Regions from separate parts of the Massilia sp. GCM10023247 genome, predicted to be linked through region 2. Evidence: predicted binding sites of a transcription regulator. Region 2 holds the regulator's gene; the other holds the start of a gene.
What was found. Region 2 encodes FNR, which switches genes on or off when oxygen is low (the NO sensors DNR and NnrR bind a similar motif). Its sites were predicted from a motif close to TTGATNNNNATCAA; they were not measured.

Region 1 (3,427 bases), on a different contig from region 2:
CAGATGTCGGTCGCGCGCAGCGCCTCGGCCAGCGTGGCGTCGCCGGCCGCGGCGATCTGCGCCCCGCTCAGCGGCGCCTGGCCGGCCAGGCCCGCCTGGCGTCCGATGTTGAGCGCAGTCGCCGGATAGTCGCCGGTGATCATCATGACGCGCATGCCCGCCGCCCGGCATTCCCCGACCGCCTCCCTGACGCCTTCGCGCAGCGGATCGGCGAAGCCGACCAGCCCGAGGGGAACGAAGTCGAAGTCGTGGACCGCGTCCGGCCAGGGCGGGGCCTGATGCCTGGCCCGGGCCACCGCCAGTACCCGCAGGCCGCGCGCGGCCATGGAATCGGCCGCGGCGAACAGGGGCGCGGCCGATGCCGGCGTCAAATGGCAGAGGTCGGCGATGGCCTCGAGCGCGCCCTTGGCCGCCACCACGGCCTGCGGCCCGGCGCCCGGATGCCAGCCATGGGCGACGGCGCGCAACTCGGCGCTCATGCCGTACTCGCGCGCCAGCGTCCAGCCGGCGCGCCCGGGTTCGGCGGCGTCAGGAAAGTCGGCGCCCAGCCGGTGCAGGGCCTGGTCCATCGGCTCGAAACCGTCCGCGCGGCTGGCGAGTATGCCGGCGTCGAGCAGGACGGCCAGGCTGCCCGGGAGGGCTTCTCCGCCCCGCATGCCGGCCTGCCATTCGACCCCATCGGCATACAGCGCGGCAACCCGCATGCGGTTTTCGGTCAGGGTGCCGGTCTTGTCGACACACAAAACCGTGGTGGCCCCCAGCGTCTCGATGGCGCTGAGCTGGCGGGTCAGGACTTTCGCGCGTGCCAGGCGCGAGGCGCCCAAGGCCGGGAACAGGGCCAGGACGACGGCGAATTCTTCCGGCAGCATGGCCAGCGCCAGCGCCAGGCCCGCGAGCAGCGCCTGCAGCAGGCCGGCGCCCTGGGCCATGTAATACAGGACCAGCAGCAGGCTGACCGCCGCGCCGGCGACACCGAAGCGGGCGATCACGGAGGCCATCTGGCGCTGCAGCGGCGAGCGCTCGGGAACCAGGCCGGCGAGCGACTGGCCGATGCTGCCGATGGCGCTGGCGGCGCCGGTGGCGGTGACGCGCAGCAGGCCGTGGCCGCGCACCACCAGCGTGCCGGAGAACATGGCCGCGGGCTGGTCGGCGCCGGGAGCGGCGGCCGGCGCGGGTGAAGCGGGCGCCGGACGCTTGGCGACCGGTTCGGACTCCCCGGTCAGCAGGGACTCGTCGGCCTGGACGTCCTGGCCTGCGACCAGCAGCCCGTCGGCCGGGATGCGGTCGCCCTCGCCGATGACGCACAGATCCCCGACGACGACCTCGCGGCTGTCGACCTGCAGCCTGGTTCCAGCGCGGATGACGAGGGCGCGCGGCGTGCTCAGGTCGCGCAGGGCGCTCAATGCGCGCTCGGCCTTGCCCTCCTCATACAGGGTCATGCCGAGCGTGGCCAGCACCAGGGCGAACATCAGGATGCCCTCTGACCGCTCGCCCAGCACCAGGTAGAGCGCACCGGCGGCGAGCAACAGCACGAACATCGGTTCGCGTGCGGCCTGCGCCGCGATCACCCACCAGCCGCGCCGCGCCGTCGAGGGCAGCGCGTTCGGACCGTCCTCGGACAGCCTGCGCGCCGCTTCGTCCGGGTCGAGCCCGGCGTGGGCGTCCGGTGCGTTCATGCGGGCGCCTGTCCCGCCATGGCGGCGAGGGCGCAAGCCTGCGATGGCTGCCGGCAGTGCATCAGTCGGACGCTTGCGAGCCGTCCGCGGCGCGGGACGGCTCGCGGCCATTTCCATGCGCCGCGTCCGGCCGGTAGACCATCACCGGGACCGGCGAATAGGCCAGCACACGCTGGGTCACACTGCCTGCGATCAGGCGGCTCAGGCCGCGCCTGCCGTGCGATGCAATGAAGATCAGGTCGCAGTGCTGGCGTTTCGCGACGGCAATGATTTCGTCGGCAGGCGAAGCGCCATACGCCGTCAGCGCCGTGCAGTCCACGCCGGCCTTGCGCGCGGCCTCGGCAACCTGGGCCACATGGTGTTCCGCCTGCTCCAGCAGGACGTCGACGCCCAGGCTGGTGCCGGCCGCCACCGCGCCTTCCGCCGACAGCAGCACGGGTTCGGGATAGGCAACCGACAGCGCGACGATATTCCCGCCGCAGGCGCGCGCAAAGGCAATGGCGGCGTTCACGGCCACCGTTGCGATGGCAGAACCGTCGGTCGGCACCAGAATCCGTTGGTACATGGCATTTTCCCCCTTGTAGATCCGTGTTGTACGTCCCTGTAGGTGTCCCGGCAGCGCATGCCTGCCCAGGGCGCTTGGCGTCGCCGCCAGAATGCGCGCTGCGAATTGTCGCGTCCTTGATGCAGATCAAACACCCGACCAGGATCCGAGAACGCGGCTCGCCAAAAAAGCCGTCACGGCGGGTTCCAGCGAACAGGGTCGAGGCGCACGATCCGGTACTGGTTGGCGCGAAACCCCCATGCCAGGATCTGGCCACGATCGTTGATGTCGACACCTGCCTCCAGCTGCCAGCCGCTGCCCGGCAGGAGCCGGTCGTTCAGGTTGAAGAGCCGGCCGCGCTCGTACAGGAAGGCCCGCGTTTCCAGCCAGCGGATGTTGGCGCCCCCCACGACCTGCCCGAGCTTGTTGATGGCGACGGCGAAGGCGAAGGGGCCACCCAGCGTGCCCAGGTCGGTCGTCTGCCCGTTGCTGTAGAGGAAGGCCTTGCCGTCGGAGGGCGACGCCGCGCCCGGCAGGCCGGCCGAGCCGACGATGTCGCCTCGCTCGTTGATATCCTCCGGCAAGCTCCAGGGCGCGATACGGGGTCCGATCAGCCGCACGCGGCCCCGCATCCAGACCACGGCCTGCTCCGCGCCGGCAATGCCGACCACCTGGCCGCGGTCGTTGATGCCCCGCGAGTAGGCCAGGTAGCCCGGATCGGCCGCAGGCAGTTCGCGCAGCCTGCCGTGCGAAAACAGGAAGGGCACGTTGCCGCGGCCCGGGGGCGTATGATTGCCCGTGATCTCGCCGCGATTGTTCAGCCCGGTCACGTTCGCGCTGCCGCCAAGCACGGCAAGGTCGCGCATCGTGCCGCGCGCCCACAGGAACAGGTGGACTCGGCCATCGAGACCGAGCGACAGCCCGGCCACCTCGGCGCGGTCGTTGATGGCGCCGGCCGTGCTGTAGCCGCCGAGCGTGCCGAGGTCGGTTCGCACGCCGCCGCTTTCGATGAATCCGTGCGTCACCCCGGTCGAGGTGACGAAGTTGCCGATCCCCTGGCCCTGGTTATTGATGTCGTGGACCGGGAATTCGGTCACGACGACGCGGTACATCCTGGCCGTGCCCTTGCCGTCTGCGGCTGGCGCAGGCGAAGGTACAGCCAGCAGGGCCAAGGCTGCCGCTCCCGCGGAAACCGATTTGACGAGCA
Region 2 (3,427 bases):
GGCTGGTGCGCATGACCCCGTACACGACCCAGGGCTGGCGCCCGACTTCGGTCGTGACCCAGCCGGCGAGGATGGCCACCAGCCCGGCCGGTCCCATCCACATGGCAGCACGCAGGAAGGCGGTCGAAGTGAACAGGCGCCCGCGCCGCCGCAGCAGCAGGCTCCAGGCGCCGAGCGCGATCATCAAGAGCCCCAGGCCGACCATCAGGCGGAAGCTCCAGAACACGATCAGCGAATTGGGCCGGTCCTCGGGCGCGAACTCCTTGAGGCCCGGAATCTGGCCGGACCAGCTATGGGTGAGGATCAGGCTGCCCAGCCTGGGGATGCCGACCGCGTAGCGGGTCTGCTCGGCGGCCATGTCGGGAATGCCGAACAGCAGCAGCGGCACGGCCTTGCCGGGCTCGTTCTGCCAGTGCCCTTCCATCGCCGCCAGTTTGGCCGGCTGGTGTTCGAGCGTGTTGAGGCCGTGGAAGTCGCCGATCACGGCCTGGATCGGCGCCACGATCAGGATCATCCACATCGCCATCGACAGCATCTTGCGCACCGCCGGGTTGTCGCGCGCCTTTTCTTTCCTGTGAAGAAGTTGCCAGGCCCCGGTGGCGCCGACGATGAGCGCCGTCGTGAGATAGGCGGCCACCACCATGTGCATCAGCCGGAACGGGAACGACGGATTGAAGACGATCGCCAGCCAGTCGGCCGGCACCATGCGCCCGCCCTCGATGGCATAGCCGCGCGGGGTCTGCATCCAGCTGTTGGCGGCCAGGATCCAGGTGGCGGAAATCAGTGTGCCGACCGCGACCATGCAGGTGGCGAGGAAATGCAGGCCGGGGCCGACCCGGGTCCAGCCGAACAGCATGACGCCGAGGAAGCCCGCTTCCAGGAAGAAGGCGGTCAGCACCTCGTAGGCCAGCACCGGGCCCATGATCGAGCCGGCGAACTCGGACATGGCGCTCCAGTTGGTGCCGATCTGGTAAGCCATCACGATGCCCGACACCACGCCCATGCCGAACATGACGGCGAAGATCTTGAGCCAGAAATGGTAGAGGTCGACGTAGACCGGGCGTTTCGTGCGCAGCCAGGACAGCTCGAGCACGGCCAGGTAACTTGCCAGGCCGATGGTGACCGCCGGGAACAGGATGTGGAAGGACATCGTGAACGCAAACTGGATGCGGGCCAGGTCCAGGGCCGATAAGCCGAACATGAGCACCTCCGGGGATGAGCTCTCCAGAATCTAGCATGGTCCATCGCGCGCACAGTTGGCAGCCTGGCTGTCGTTGGCAACAATACACTGAAGCCCGCACGGCCGTTGCGTCCGTACATCGCTTGCCGCTGCGCGGACAGCCATGTCCGGAAAAAACGCCGGGTTGGCGAGGTGGGCGGTCTATAATCGGGCTGACCCCGCTTTTTTCTCTCCAGATGAACCAAGGCATTCCACTTCCTGCGACGGCGCCGATCAGCCTCGGCGCCATCAAGGCCAGCTGCAGCGCCTGCAGCATGCACCAGCTGTGCCTGCCGATGGGGCTGGACGACGCCGACATCACCCGGCTCGACCAGATCATCGGCCGCCGCCGCCGTCTCGCGCGCGACGAGCGCCTGTACGCCATGGACGAGCCCTTCCGCAGCCTGTACGCGGTGCGCTACGGCCATTTCAAGACCTACCAGGTGAATGCGGCCGGCGAGCAGCAGATCACGGGTTTCCAGATGGCCGGCGAATTGCTCGGCATGGACGCCATCAGCGGCGACCGCCATCACTGCGACGCGGTGGCGCTGGAAGACAGTGAAGTGTGCGAAATCCCGTTCGCGCGCCTGGAAGACCTGTTCGGCCAGGTGCCGGCGCTGCTGCGCCACTTCCACCGCATCATGAGCCAGGAAATCACGCGCGAGCAGAACGTCATGCTACTGCTTGGCAACATGCGCGCCGAGCAGCGTTTTGCGGTGTTCCTGGTGAACCTGTCGGCCCGCTACGCGGCGCGCGGTTATTCCTCGACCAGCTTCGGCCTGCGCATGTCGCGCGAGGACATCGGCAACTACCTCGGCCTGACCATCGAGAGCGTCAGCCGCTTGTTGTCGCGCTTCAAGAAACAAGGCTGGATCGAGGTCGACAAGCGCGAAGTGCGGCTGCTCGACCCGGTCAAGCTCAAGGCGATCGCGGCCGGCACGGACCAGTGTAGCCCGATGTCGTAGGGTGGGCGGCTCCACCCGGCCATAAATGCCCACGCGGCGTGTGCGCCGCCCACGCGTTCAACGCACGGGCGATCATTCGTGGCAGATCACGGGGTGGTTGAACGCGTGGGGTGACGCGGGCTAAATGCCCGCGGAACGCGAAGCAGGCGCAATGGCCGCGTATGCGCGTCGTGAAGGGTGGAGCCGCCCGGTGAACACGTAGTCGAGGCCACCGGCCTCGACCACCCCTACGCATTACGCCTTCGCCTTTTCCTTCGCGATCCAGCCGTCCACCAGCTGGCCCAGCACGTCGAGCGGCACCGAGCCGGCGCCGAGCACCATGTCGTGGAAGCCCGGGAGCGAGAATTTCGCACCGAGTTCCGCCTTGGCCTTGTCGCGCAGCTCGAGGATGCGCAGCATGCCGATCATGTAGGCGGTGGCCTGGCCCGGCCAGGCGACGTAGCGGTCCACTTCCTGGACGTTGATGCCGTAGTCGACCGCTTGCTGGCGGGTCCAGCCCTTCATGTGCAGGCCGGTGTCGACCACCAGGCGGCGTGCGCGGAACAGTTCCGAACCGAGCGCGCCCAGCAGGCCCGGGACGTCGCCTTCGTACCAACCCTGCTCCACGGCAAGGCGCTCGGTGTACAGCGCCCAGCCTTCGCTGTGGGCGCTGCCGCCGCTGAAGATGCGCTGGCTGCGGTATTTCGGGATGCCGGTCAGTTCCTGCTGGATCGCCAGCTGGAAGTGGTGGCCCGGCACCGCCTCGTGGTAGGACAGGCTGCGCATGCGGATCATGTCGAAGGTCGGGCCGCGCATCGGCACCCAGAACACGCCCGGGCGGCTGCCGTCCGGCGCCGGCAGGGAATAGTGGGCGGCGGCCGAGGCTTCGGTCAGCGGCGGCTCGCGCAGCACGACGACCGGGGCGCGCGGCTTCATGTTGAACAGGGGCGCGCTGCGCCGCTCGGCGTCCTTCACCATCTCGACGTAGCTCGCCAGGATCGCCGGGCGCGGGTCCCCTTCGCCTTTCGGCTGGAAGGTGGCGTCGAGCGCCTTCATGCGCGCTTCGATGCTGCCCTCCTTGAAGCCGAGCGAGCGCAGGTGCTTGTCCATCTCGGCTTCGATGCGCGCCACTTCGCGCAGGCCGATCGCGTGGATCTCCTCGGCGCCGAGCGTGGTGCTGGTGTAGTTGGCGAGCGCGCGCGCATACGCCTTGGCGCCGTCGGGCAGGCGCGAGATGCCGGCCGTGTCGTCGGTCTTCGGATGC

Region 1: the regulator FNR is predicted to act here: its motif matches at 2,358-2,371, upstream of ACFPAH_RS20740 (universal stress protein).

Annotation. Positions count from the first base shown of each region.
Region 1 is NZ_JBHSIB010000025.1:19,259-22,685, forward strand. It holds gene ACFPAH_RS20735 (cation-translocating P-type ATPase) at 1-1,676, opposite strand, end outside; gene ACFPAH_RS20740 (universal stress protein) at 1,738-2,241, opposite strand; gene ACFPAH_RS20745 (hypothetical protein) at 2,415-3,427, opposite strand, start outside.
Region 2 is NZ_JBHSIB010000029.1:17,772-21,198, reverse strand. It holds gene ACFPAH_RS22430 (cytochrome ubiquinol oxidase subunit I) at 1-1,201, opposite strand, end outside; gene fnr (fumarate/nitrate reduction transcriptional regulator Fnr) at 1,417-2,184, shown strand; gene ACFPAH_RS22420 (DUF885 domain-containing protein) at 2,419-3,427, opposite strand, start outside.